DNA from 3 places in the Kluyvera chengduensis genome. Region 2 is predicted to be linked to each of the others. Evidence: predicted binding sites of a transcription regulator. Region 2 holds the regulator's gene; each other region holds the start of a gene.
What was found. Region 2 encodes PurR, which represses purine synthesis genes. Its sites were predicted from a motif close to CANGCAAACGTTTGCNTG; they were not measured.

Region 1: purT (formate-dependent phosphoribosylglycinamide formyltransferase) is a predicted target of PurR. The motif match lies at 2,008-2,025, and genes of this name have one in related genera.
Region 3: gcvT (glycine cleavage system aminomethyltransferase GcvT) is a predicted target of PurR. The motif match lies at 2,760-2,777, and genes of this name have one in related genera.

The regions. Positions count from the first base shown of each region.
Region 1 is NZ_JBIQOI010000001.1:742,853-747,378, reverse strand. Features, by position in the region: gene ptrB (oligopeptidase B) at 1-1,887, opposite strand, end outside; gene purT (formate-dependent phosphoribosylglycinamide formyltransferase) at 2,065-3,243, shown strand; gene ACH1XZ_RS03440 (bifunctional 4-hydroxy-2-oxoglutarate aldolase/2-dehydro-3-deoxy-phosphogluconate aldolase) at 3,319-3,960, opposite strand; gene edd (phosphogluconate dehydratase) at 4,000-4,526, opposite strand, start outside.
Region 2 is NZ_JBIQOI010000002.1:112,054-116,579, forward strand. Features, by position in the region: gene ACH1XZ_RS06140 (MFS transporter) at 47-1,213, opposite strand; gene cydH (cytochrome bd-I oxidase subunit CydH) at 1,374-1,463, opposite strand; gene purR (HTH-type transcriptional repressor PurR) at 1,759-2,784, shown strand; gene punR (DNA-binding transcriptional activator PunR) at 2,803-3,714, opposite strand; gene punC (purine nucleoside transporter PunC) at 3,828-4,526, shown strand, end outside.
Region 3 is NZ_JBIQOI010000005.1:13,283-17,808, forward strand. Features, by position in the region: gene pepP (Xaa-Pro aminopeptidase) at 1-46, shown strand, start outside; gene ubiH (2-octaprenyl-6-methoxyphenyl hydroxylase) at 43-1,221, shown strand; gene ubiI (FAD-dependent 2-octaprenylphenol hydroxylase) at 1,242-2,444, shown strand; gene gcvT (glycine cleavage system aminomethyltransferase GcvT) at 2,837-3,931, shown strand; gene gcvH (glycine cleavage system protein GcvH) at 3,958-4,347, shown strand; gene gcvP (aminomethyl-transferring glycine dehydrogenase) at 4,469-4,526, shown strand, end outside.

The DNA.
Region 1 (4,526 bases), on a different contig from region 2:
CAGCTTAGCGACCCATTTTGCCGGTTCCCAGTACTGCACCTGGGAATCATGCAGCCCCGATGTCACCAGCAAATGCGGATAAACCTGCGCCCTCACGTTGTCGTATGGACTGTAGGATTTCATATAGTGATAGTAGGTTTCTTCCTGCGGATTGCCCCACTCTTCAAATTCGCCGGTGGTTAGCGGAATCGACTCGTCCAGCATGGTGGTCACGACATCAACGAACGGCACTTGAGCCACGACGCCGTGGAACAGGTCGGGACGTTCATTTATCACCGTGCCCATCAACATGCCACCCGCGCTACCGCCCATGCCATAGCACAGCGAGGGGTCGCCGTAGCCTTTGGCCAACAGCGCTTCAGTGGCATCAAGATAATCGTTGAAGGTATTTTTCTTCTTAAGGAATTTCCCCTCTTCGTACCATAACTGCCCCAGTTCACCGCCGCCGCGAATATGGGCGATGGCAAAGACAAAGCCGCGGTCAAGCAGACTTAATCGACTGCTGCTGAAGTCGGCGTCCATGCTGGCACCGTAAGAACCGTAGCCGTAAACCAACAGCGGGTTTTTACCCCGACGGAAATGTTCATGGCGGTAAACCAGTGAAACCGGGACCTCTACGCCGTCACGTGCGGTAATCCAAAGACGCTCACTGCGATAACGGCTGGCATCAAAACCTTTCACCTCCTGCTGCTTCAGCACGCGGCGTTCTCCGCTGTCCATATCCAACTCAAACAGCGTGTCAGGGGTGGTCATCGACGAGTAGCCATAGCGCAGACAGGCCGTTTCCGGTTCCGGGTTGTAGGCAATCCACGTCACGTAGGCTGGGTCATCAAAGGCGATGGCCGTTTCCTGCTGGCGATGACGATGGATCTGGCGCAGGCTGGTTAAACCACGCTGCCGCTCTTCTACCACCAGCCAGTCACGAAACAGCGTGAAGTCTTCCAGCATCACCGCATCGCGTGGCGCAATGAGGGTTTGCCAGTCAGCCTCTTCCCAGGATTCACTGCGATATAAACCGAAGTTTTTGCCATCGCGGTTAGAACGCAGGTAAAACTGATTTTGATAATGATCGAGGCTGTACTCATGGTCTTTACGACGCGGCGCAAAGACGCGCGGCTGGGCGTTTGCCTGGTCGGCATCGAGCAACAGCATTTCGCTGGTCGTGGTACTTGAGAGCACAATCACCACGTACTGGCGCGAAGAGGTCTTGTGCAGGCTGACGTAAAAGGTCTCGTCCTGCTCCTCATAGATAAGTTCATCTTGTTCCGTAGATGCCCCAACCTGATGCCGCCAGACCTGCCACGGCAGCAGCGTCGTGGGGTGCTGACGAACGTAGTAAAGCACGCGGGAGTCATTTGACCACACCACGCCCGGTGAGACCTCGTCAATCACTTCCGGCAGCCAGGTTTCATTTTTCAGATGACGAATGCGCAGACTGTACTGACGGCGGGAAAGGAAATCTTCGGTCACCGCCAGCAGGTTATTATCCGGCGCCACGTTCAACCCGCCCAGGGTATAAAACTCGCTGTGCGCCGCCCGCTTATTTTCATCAATCAGCAATGTCCATTCATCACTGTCTAACGCCTGACGCTGATACATCGCATATTCGCGTCCCGGCTCAAAAACCTGGCGGTAGCGATAGCCATTTTTGATATAAGGCGCGGAGACCTCACGCGGGGGGATCCTGTCGACAATCTCTTTCAGCACGCGATCCTGCAGACTGCGCTGGGAGGACATCACTTCACGCCCGTAGGTATTTTCCTGCTGTAAATAGTCAAGCACCGCCGGTTTGGTGCGGGTGTCATCGCGAAGCCAATAGTAGTTATCGACGCGCGTATCACCATGCAATGTCATGGTGTGGGGTATCCGTTTCGCTTTAGGTGGCATCTCGTTATTCTTCTTGTTGTGTTAATTCATTATTAAGCCTGGCAAAAGTCGCGCTCATTGCCAACTTAACCGCTGTCCTCATCCTACGTTTCATCCGCCTTTTTCGCCACTCGCAAGACAGACGCAAACGTTTTCGTTTATAATGCGCCAAACTTTGGATAGACGGTGGAATGGGTAATGACGTTATTAGGAACAGCTTTGCGTCCCGCTGCGACGCGCGTAATGCTTCTGGGTTCAGGTGAGTTAGGGAAAGAAGTGGCGATCGAATGCCAGCGCTTAGGCATCGAAGTGATCGCCGTCGATCGTTACGCCGATGCGCCAGCGATGCACGTCGCGCACCGCGCTTACGTTATCAATATGCTTGATGGCAACGTACTGAAAGCGCTGGTTGCGCAGGAAAAACCGCACTTTATCGTGCCGGAAATCGAAGCCATCGCCACGGATACGCTGATTGAGCTTGAGCAGGCGGGCCAGAAGGTAGTGCCGTGCGCACTGGCGACCAAACTGACGATGAACCGCGAAGGCATTCGCCGTCTGGCGGCGGAAACCCTCAAGCTTCCAACCTCCGCCTACCACTTTGCTGATAGCGAAGCGCAGTTCCGCGAGGCAGTCACCGATATTGGTCTGCCGTGCATTGTGAAACCCGTGATGAGTTCATCCGGCAAGGGCCAGACCTTTATTCGCCGTGAAGATCAGCTGGCGCAGGCCTGGCAGTATGCGCAGGAAGGCGGTCGCGCCGGTGCTGGCCGGGTAATTGTGGAAGGCGTGGTTAATTTTGATTTCGAAATCACACTGCTGACCGTTAATGCCGTCGATGGCGTCCACTTCTGCGCCCCTGTCGGCCACCGTCAGGAGGATGGTGACTATCGTGAATCCTGGCAGCCGCAGCAGATGAGCGAGTTGGCGCTGTCGCGCGCGCAGGAGATCGCCCGCGAGGTGGTGCTGGCGCTGGGCGGATACGGTCTGTTCGGTGTCGAGCTGTTTGTGTGTGGTGATGATGTGGTATTCAGCGAAGTGTCCCCTCGCCCACACGATACCGGCATGGTGACGCTGATTTCGCAGGATGTGTCGGAATTTGCTCTGCACGTCCGCGCTTTCCTTGGCCTGCCGATTGGTGCCATTCGCCAGTACGGCCCGTCCGCTTCTGCGGTACTGCTGCCGACGCTGACCAGCCGCAACGTCACCTTTGATAAGGTACAAAATGCGCTGGATGCTGGCGTACAGCTGCGTTTGTTCGGCAAACCGGATATTGCGGGTTCTCGTCGCATGGGCGTCGCGCTGGCAACGGCAGACAGCGTTGAAGCAGCCGTGGAACGCGCCAAAATCGCCGCGGCGGCAGTCGTGGTTCAGGGATAAGAAAAAAGGCGGGCTGCTTACGCATACCCGCCCTTTTTTGCTTACCCGGCTATCAGGCCGAGTGCAGCGAACACCTTACAGCTTCGCGCCTTCAACGGCTTCGCGTGCCAGTTTAGTGATGCGATCGTAATCGCCTGCTTCCAGCGCGTCAGCCGGAACCAGCCAGGAGCCGCCGATGCACAGAACGCTTTTCAGCGCCAGGTAGTCACGGTAGTTCGCAGGAGAGATACCGCCGGTTGGGCAGAAACGAATCTGGGAGAATGGACCCGCGATCGCCTGCAGCGCTTTCACGCCGCCGTTCGCTTCAGCCGGGAAGAATTTGAACTCTTTCAGGCCGTGTTCCATACCCAGCATCAGTTCAGACACGGAGCAGATACCTGGGATCAGTGGAATGGTGCCCGCGGTAGCTGCTTTCAGCAGGTTGTCAGTCAGGCCTGGGCTGATAGCAAACTGCGCGCCAGCTTCGGTCACTTCTTTCAGCTGCTGAGCGTTGGTCACTGTACCCGCACCCACGATAGCGTCCGGCACTTCTTTTGCGATAGCGCGGATAGCGTCCATCGCACAGGCAGTACGCAGCGTCACTTCCAGTACGCGTACGCCACCAGCAACCAGCGCTTTCGCCATTGGTACGGCGTGCTCAAGCTTGTTAACCACGATTACCGGTACTACCGGGCCAGTGGTCAGGATTGCTTCTGCAGTTGTTTTCCAGTTTTTCATCAGAAATTTTCTCTCGCCAGATCTACAAAACGTGTCATCTTAAAAGGTAATACAGGTTGCGCCCTGCTCTGCACCGGACAGTTTTTCCCGTAATGCGCTAAACAGTTCACGGCCTGTCCCCACGCGCGAAGCGCTCAGATCGGGAATATGCGGTTGGCGTGCGGCCAGTTCAGCTTCATCAACCAGCAGCGTCAGCTCGCCGGTCTGGCCATTGACGCGAATCATGTCGCCATCTCGCACTTTCGCCAGCAGCCCACCGTCATAGGCTTCAGGGGTTACGTGGATCGCTGACGGCACTTTACCGGATGCTCCGGACAGTCGTCCATCAGTGACTAACGCAATTTTGAAACAGCGGTCCAATAATACACCAAGTGGCGGCATAAGTTTATGTAATTCTGGCATGCCGTTCGCTTTTGGCCCTTGATGGCGCACAACAACCACGCAATCTTTATCCAATAAGCCCGCTTCGAAGGATGGCAGCACATCGTGCTGACTCTCAAAGACCACCGCTGGCGCTTCGATAATCTGGTTTTCAACCGGGACGGCTGAGGTTTTCATGACCGCAC
Region 2 (4,526 bases):
GGTTATCTCGTATCACGCAGAAGGGAGACCTTCTGCGTTTTTGTTTTTACTGGCTGGCCAGGGCTTCTTCACCGCGAGAACGTCCGCCGAGGAAAACAACCAGTAACGCCAGAGCCGCCACTATCGCCCCCATTACCGGCACGAAACTATACCCCAGACCGCCGGAGATAACCGCCCCACCCGCAACCGCACCCAGTGCGTTACCCAGGTTAAACGCCCCGATATTCACCGAGGAAGAAAGGCCTGGTGCTTCGTGAGCCACGCGCATCACGCGCATTTGCAGCGGTGGCACCACCGCGAAGGTTGCCGCACCCCAGACCACCATGCTGAACGCCGCACCTACCTGCGTTTGCGCAAGGAAAGGTATGGCCAGCATAATCACCATCAGCAAGCCGAGGAAGCCTTTCAGCGTCCCGCTCACCGAGCGGTCTGCGAATTTACCGCCAAGGTAGTTACCGATAGAGAAGCCTACGCCAATCAGCACCAGCATCAGGGTAATAAAGCCCGGAGTGGCGTGAGTGATGGTACGCAGCACCGGAGAAATATAGGTATAGAGTGTAAACATCGCGCCCGCGCCCAGCACGGTGGTTAACAGCGCTGATAGTACCTGCGGACGCACCAGCACCGACAGTTCGCGTTTCACGTCCGGTTTTTCGCCCGCCCCGCCCTTCGGCAGCGAGAACCACAGACCCAGAATCGCGATAATGCCAAGCCCGGCGGTCGCCAGGAACGACATGCGCCAGCCGATGGTTTCGCCCAGCCACGTCGCGGCAGGCACACCACCAATATTCGCGATAGTCAGCCCCATAAACATGGTGGCTACTGCGCTCGCCTGTTTATGTTTTGGCACGACACTCGCCGCCACCACCGAGCCCAGACCGAAGAATGCGCCATGATTAAGGCTGGTAATAATGCGCGACAACAGCAGCGTGGTGTAATCCGGCGCAATGGCAGAGAGCACGTTGCCGAGGGTAAAAATCGCCATCAGAAAAATCAGCGCATTACGACGAGCACGATGAGAAAGCAGCAGCGTCATCAACGGCGCACCGACCATCACGCCGACCGCATAGGCGCTGATCAGCATCCCAGCCGCAGGAATGGAGACGTCCACCCCTTTAGCGATGACCGGCAAAAGCCCCATCGGCGAGAACTCGGTGGTGCCGATGCCAAAGGCACCGACGGCTAACGCCAGTAAGGGGAAGTTAATTTTCATGCTTAAGCTCCGATTGGCCGCACCACAGACGCGGCATAAGGACATAATGCAAAAGCATGACATCAATCACAGAAAAACAGAAGTGTGCAAAACAGCAAAAGATTATTGCGAATCAGGTAATAATCTAACAGGAGGGAGCGGACGCTCCCTCGCAGAGGAATTAGTGCAGAACAGCAGTCAACGCGGCGGCGACAATCAGCGCCAGCGTAATAACGGTGGTAGAGAGCGACAGCTTAAGTTCGGTACTCATCAATTTTTTCTCCTTTTTATTTCCACAGCAAAACTGAGCTAACTCATTTTTGCACAGTATTGCGCAAAAATCTTCACAGTTTTAGCAGGATGTTGGTTTTTGCTCTTCCACTTTGCGCCAGGATAAGTCAAAATTCGACGCTTATTTATAAGCGTACCGGCCATTGACCCCCTCCTGTCGTCCTGTATCGTTTTCCCGGCGAATCGCAATCCATAAAATTGCGTCAGGGTGTGTGAAGGCAAACGTTTTCCTTTCGATTTTATCAGGGGCAGGCCAGGGTCTGGAGTGAGATGGAATGGCAACTATTAAAGATGTAGCGAAGCGCGCAAACGTTTCCACTACAACCGTATCACATGTAATTAACAAGACGCGTTTTGTGGCTGAAGAGACACGTGAAGCCGTCTGGGCGGCTATTAAAGAGCTGCACTACTCGCCAAGCGCCGTTGCCCGTAGTCTCAAGGTCAACCACACCAAATCGATTGGCTTATTGGCAACCAGCAGCGAAGCGGCCTACTTTGCCGAAATTATCGAAGCTGTTGAGAAAAACTGCTTTGAGAAAGGCTATACCCTAATTTTGGGCAACGCCTGGAACAACCTGGAAAAGCAGCGCGCCTACCTGTCAATGATGGCGCAAAAGCGCGTTGATGGCCTGCTGGTCATGTGCTCTGAATACCCAGAGTCGCTGCTGACGATGCTGGAAGAGTACCGTCACATCCCGATGGTCGTGATGGACTGGGGTGAAGCCAAAGCGGACTTTACCGACTCCGTTATCGATAACGCCTTTGAAGGGGGTTACACCGCGGGCCGTTACTTGATTGAGCGCGGGCACCGCGACATTGGCGTGATCCCAGGTCCTCTGGAGCGTAACACCGGCGCTGGCCGTCTGGCGGGCTTTATGAAGGCCATGGAAGAAGCGCAAATTAACGTGCCAGCCAACTGGATTGTGCAGGGTGACTTTGAGCCTGAGTCAGGCTATCGCGCGATGCAACAAATCCTGTCACAGCATCCGCGCCCTACCGCTATCTTCTGCGGCGGCGACATTATGGCGATGGGTGCCCTGTGTGCGGCCGATGAAATGGGGCTACGCGTACCGCAGGATATTTCGCTGATCGGTTATGACAACGTGCGCAACTCTCGTTTCTTCACCCCAGCACTGACCACTATTCATCAGCCGAAAGATTCACTCGGCGAAACGGCCTTCAATATGCTGATGGATCGTATCGTCAGCAAGCGCGAGACGTCGCAATCGATTGAGGTGCATCCGCGTCTCATCGAACGTCGCTCCGTAGCCGACGGTCCGTTCCGCGACTACCGCCGCTAAGCGTTACCCACGGACACCCTACTCGGGTGTCCGTAACCACTCTTCATTTAACGTCTCGCTATCCCCCAGATACTCCAGCAGCCAGTTCAAGGCCGGCGACGCTTCGCTTTGCTGCCACGTCAGACAACAGGCGGCATCCGGGAACGGGTTTTCAAGCTGTAACACTACCCACTCTCCGCTTTCCAGCCACGGCTGCGCCTGATGTCCAGGCACCATTGCCGCGCAAAGCCCGGCCGAGATACAGGTTTCCGCAGAGGCCCAATCCGGTACGACCACACGTTTCTGGTTATCAAGCAGCCAGGTCGTACGCTTCGGCAGAGATCGCGACGTATCTTCCCGCACCAGCGACGGCCAGTTGCGCAACACGTCGTCGCTAAGCGGACCGTCCATCCGGGCCAACGGATGCGTGCTGGCAACCACACAGTGCCAGTTGAGCATCCCCATATCGCGGAACGCGAATCGACCGCCGACCGGAATCGCCTGGGTGGCGCCAATCGCCAGCTCCACACGACCGTCAGCCAGCGCATCCCAGACGCCGTTGAATACTTCCTGGTAAACAATCAGTTCCACATCGCTGAAATGCCGATAGAAATCGACGATGAGCTGACGAGTACGCTGAGGCTTCACGATATTATCGACAGCAATTGCCAACTGTCCGCGCCAGCCGTTAGCGATTTGCTGGCACTGCTGACGGGTGATCTGCATTTTTTTGATAACAGATCGTCCTTCCTTCAAAAACCACGCCCCCGCTGGGGTGAGTTCTACGTCGCGATGACGTCGTTCAAACAGCGGCACGGCGAGCCACTCCTCAAGCTGGCGTACCGTGTAGCTCACCGCAGAAGGCACGCGGTGTAATTCCTGCGCCGCGGCGCTAAAGCTGCCGTTGCGCGCGACTGCATCAACCACTTCCAGAGAATATTCAGACCACATTTTTTGCCTTCAAATATTTTGAATCCATGACGCAAATATTAGCGTTTCACAAGCCGTTATGCACTCTCTACACTCAGCGGCATCGTTTACTCATGATAAAAAGGGCGAAGTTTATGCAACCTGGGAAAGGATTTTTAGTCTGGCTCGCGGGATTGAGCGTATTAGGATTTCTGGCCACCGATATGTATCTCCCGGCTTTTGCCGCCATTCAGGAAGACCTGCAAACGCCGGCCTCCGCCGTTAGTGCGAGCCTCAGCCTGTTTCTGGCCGGCTTCGCCGTCGCACAACTGTTGTGGGGACCGCTGTCGGATCGCTATGGTCGTAAGCCTATTCTGTTGACGGGGTTAACCATTTTTGCGGTCGGCTGCATCGGTATGCTGTGGGTGCGCGATGGCACCACGCTGTTAGTGCTGCGCTTTGTACAGGCCGTTGGTGTCTGTGCCGCCGCGGTGACCTGGCAGGCAATGGTCACCGATTACTATCCGGCCCAGCGTACTAACCGTATTTTTGCCACCATCATGCCGCTGGTTGGGCTATCACCGGCGCTCGCCCCGCTGCTGGGTAGCTGGCTGCTGGCACACTTTGACTGGCAGGCTATTTTCGCCACGCTGTTTATTATCACGCTGCTTCTGATGCTGCCCGCATTCCGCCTGAAACCGGCCCACAAAAAGCACGCGGTGAGCGAAGATAAGCTCACCTTTATGCGTCTGTTACGCAGCAAAGACTATCGCGGCAACGTGCTTATCTACGCCGCCTGTTCGGCAAGCTTCTTCGCCTGGCTTACCGGTTCGCCGTTTATTCTCCATGAGATG
Region 3 (4,526 bases), on a different contig from region 2:
TGCGGATGCCATTGAAGCATTGATGGCAGCGGCGCGTCAGCGATGAGCGTGATTATTGTCGGCGGCGGCATGACCGGCGCCACATTGGCATTGGCTATCTCGCAGTTAACGGCGGGTCGCCTGCCAGTGCACCTGATTGAAGCGGCGGATATTCACGCCGCCGAACACCCGGGCTTTGATGGTCGTGCAATTGCGCTGGCGGCTGGTACCTGCCAGCAGTTGGCGAAGGTCAACCTCTGGCAGGCGATTGCCGACTGTGCCACGCCGATTACCACCGTTCACGTCAGCGACCGCGGTCACGCGGGTTTTGTCACCCTTGATGCACAAGATTATCGCCTGTCTGCGCTTGGCAACGTGGTTGAGCTGCACGACGTGGGCCAGCGGCTGTTCGGCCTACTGCGCCATGCGCGCGGTGTCACGCTGCATTGCCCATCACGTGTGGCTCAGGTTGAGCGCCAGGCTGATGGTGTGAGCGTGACGTTGGATAACGGCGAAACGCTGCACGGCAAACTGCTGGTTGCTGCCGATGGCTCGCGCTCCACGCTCGGCGAGCAGTGCGGTATTGCCTGGCAGCAGGAGCCGTATAATCAGGTGGCGGTGATTGCTAACGTCTCCACCGCCGTGCCGCATCAGGGACGGGCGTTTGAACGCTTTACCGAGCATGGCCCTATCGCCATGCTGCCGATGTCGCAGAATCGCTGCTCGCTGGTGTGGTGCCATCCGCTGGCGCGCCATGACGATGTACTCAATTGGTCAGACGCTGAGTTTTGCCAGGCGCTACAGAACGCGTTCGGCTGGCGTTTAGGCCGAATTACCCACGCTGGCGCGCGCAGCGTTTACCCACTGTCGCTGACCACCGCAACCCGAACGGTATCGCACCGCCTGGCGCTAGTGGGCAACGCGGCGCAGACGTTACATCCCATTGCCGGACAAGGTTTTAACCTCGGCATGCGTGACGTGATGACGCTGGCGGAACATCTGGCGAGCGCGTACGAGGCCAATCAGGATATCGGCGACTACTCGCTGCTGTGTCATTATCAGCGTCAGCGTGCACAAGACAAAGCGGCCACGATTGGCGTCACCGACGGGCTGGTGCATCTGTTCGCCAACCGCTGGGCGCCACTGGTGGCCGGGCGCAACGTGGGCCTGATGACAATGGAATTATTTACCCCTGCACGCGATGTGCTGGCGCAGCGGACGCTGGGCTGGGTCGCCCGCTAATCAGCAGTTAAGGAGTTAATGTGCAAAGTGTTGATGTTGCCATCGTAGGCGGTGGAATGGTTGGGCTGGCGGTGGCCTGCGGTTTACAGGGCAGCGGCCTGCGGGTTGCCGTGCTGGAACAGTCGCTTCCGCAGGCGCTTGCCGCCGATGCGCCGCCTGCGCTGCGCGTCTCCGCCATCAATGCGGGCAGCGAAAAGCTGCTCACCAAACTGGACGTCTGGTCGGCCATCGTGGCCCAGCGCGCCAGCTGCTATCACGGCATGGAAGTGTGGGATAAAGACAGCTTTGGCCGCATTGCGTTTGATGACCGCAGCATGGGCTACAGTCATCTCGGCCATATCGTTGAAAACGCGGTGATTCACCACGCGCTGTGGCAGAAAGCCGAGCGCAGTAGTGACATCACGCTGATGGCTCCTGCAGAACTTCAACAGGTGGTCTGGGGCGAGAACGAAGCGTTCCTGACGCTGAAAGACGGCAATATGCTGACTGCGCGTCTGGTGGTCGGCGCAGACGGCGCGAACTCCTGGCTGCGCAGTAAAGCGGATATTCCGCTGACCTTCTGGGACTATCGTCACCACGCGCTGGTGGCAACCGTTCGCACCGAAGAGCCGCACGACGCCGTTGCGCGTCAGAGCTTCCACGGCGACGGCATTCTGGCCTTCCTGCCGCTCTCCGACCCACATCTTTGTTCGATAGTCTGGTCGCTGTCGCCGCAGGAAGCAGAACGGATGCAGCAGGCCGATGACGCTGAATTTAACCAGAAGCTGAATATCGCCTTTGATAACCGCCTGGGGCTGTGCAAGGTAGAGAGCGAACGTCAGGTATACCCGTTGACCGGTCGCTATGCGCGTCAGTTTGCCGCTCACCGCCTGGCGCTGGTTGGCGATGCGGCGCACACCATCCACCCTTTGGCTGGGCAGGGCGTAAACCTGGGCTTTATGGACGCCGCCGAGCTGATTGAAGAGCTGCGTCGTCTGCATACGCAGGGCAAAGATATCGGTCAGCATTTCTATCTGCGTCGCTACGAGCGTAGCCGTAAGCACAGCGCCGCGCTGATGCTGGCGGGCATGCAGGGTTTCCGCGAGCTGTTTGCCGGCGAAAACCCGGCGAAAAAACTGCTGCGCGATCTCGGTCTTGCGCTGGCCGATACGCTACCCGGCGTGAAGCCGCAGCTGATTCGTCAGGCGATGGGGCTGAACGACCTCCCTGAGTGGCTTCGTTAAGTCGCTCACACTTTTACTCCCGGTGGTTCTACCGGGAGTCTCCTTCCTCATTTGAAAAATTCTAATTTCACGCCATTTTTCGCATTAGTTTTATTAATCCATGCGTTTTCATGTTACGGAAAATTCGCCCTGTTTTACGCATAAAATATTATCTTATGCTGAATCATTAACCGTTGTTGTTAATTAAATGTGGCGTATTTCGCTTTTTTGCAGTTGATTCCTCTGTATTATTTTTCGCGACTTTTGGTCATAAGCTAATGTGATGTCCCCTTTTTCAGGATGGTTTACCACGATGTTCGGTGGTAAGTTCAGGGAAAAGAGAACGTTTGCGTCGGTGCCCGAATGGGCGTCGGCGTTTGGTTTTGTGGTGCGATATATTCAACGAGGACATGATGGCTCAACAAACGCCTTTGTATGACCAGCACGTGTTATGTGGCGCGCGTATGGTGGATTTTCACGGCTGGATGATGCCGCTGCACTATGGCTCACAGATTGATGAGCACCACGCGGTGCGTACCGATGCCGGAATGTTTGATGTGTCGCACATGACCATCGTTGACCTGCACGGGCCGCGGACCAGAGAGTTTCTACGCTACCTGCTGGCAAATGACGTTGCCAAGCTCACCAAGCCCGGCAAGGCGCTCTACAGCGGTATGCTGAATGCATCGGGCGGCGTGATTGATGACCTCATCGTCTACTACCTCACCGAAGATTATTTCCGCCTCGTCGTAAACTCCGCCACCCGCGAAAAAGACCTCTCCTGGATTACCCAACACGCTGAACCTTATGCCATCGATATCACCGTCCGTGATGACCTGTCGCTGATTGCCGTACAGGGGCCGAACGCGCAGGCGAAAGCGGGCACGCTCTTCACCGATGAGCAGCGTCACGCCGTGGAAGGCATGAAGCCGTTCTTTGGCGTGCAGGCGGGTGACTTCTTTATTGCGACCACTGGCTATACCGGTGAAGCGGGTTATGAAATCGCCCTGCCAAAAGCGCAGGCCGCTGATTTCTGGCAGAAGCTGGTGCAGGCGGGCGTGAAGCCTTGCGGCCTGGGCGCGCGCGATACGCTGCGTCTGGAAGCCGGGATGAACCTGTACGGTCAGGAAATGGACGAAAGCGTTTCTCCGCTGGCGGCCAACATGGGCTGGACCATCGCCTGGGAACCGGCAGACCGCAACTTTATTGGTCGCGACGTGCTGGAACTGGAACGTGAAAAAGGCACCGAACAATTGGTCGGTCTGGTGATGACCGAAAAAGGCGTGCTGCGCGGTGAACTGCCGGTGCGCTTTACCGATGCACATGGCAACGCCTGCGAAGGTGTGATCACCAGCGGGACTTTCTCGCCAACCTTAGGCCATAGTATTGCGCTGGCTCGCGTCCCGGCTGGGATTGGCGAGACGGCGATCGTGCAGATCCGCAACCGCGAAATGCCGGTCAAAGTCACGAAACCTATTTTTGTGCGTAACGGCAAGGCCGTCGCGTAAGCCTTTTTTATTCTGGAGATTTTTTGATGAGCAACGTACCAGCAGAACTGAAATACAGTAAAGAACACGAATGGCTGCGCAAAGAAGCTGACGGCAGTTACGCCGTTGGCATCACCGAACACGCACAGGAATTACTGGGCGATATGGTCTTCGTTGACCTGCCGGAAGTCGGCGCGACCGTTAGCGCGGGCGACGACTGCGCCGTGGCGGAATCCGTTAAAGCGGCATCCGATATCTATGCACCAATCAGCGGTGAGATCGTTGCCGTAAACGAAGAGCTGGGTGACTCGCCGGAGCTGGTGAACAGCGAACCGTACGCGGGTGGCTGGATCTTCAAGATCAAAGCCAGCGACGAAGCGGAAGTTGCCGCGCTGCTGGATGCGACCGCATACGAAGCATTATTAGAAGACGAGTAAGGTTGTGCCGGATGGCACGGCGTTTATCCGGCCTACATCCCGTAGGCCCGGTAAGCGAAGCGCCACCGGGCAGGTCAGTTAGACAATCACGATTCACCGCACGTTTCAGGAACCATCGCTCATGACACAGACTTTAAGCCAGCTTGAAAACCGTGGCGCGTTTATTGAACGTCACATCG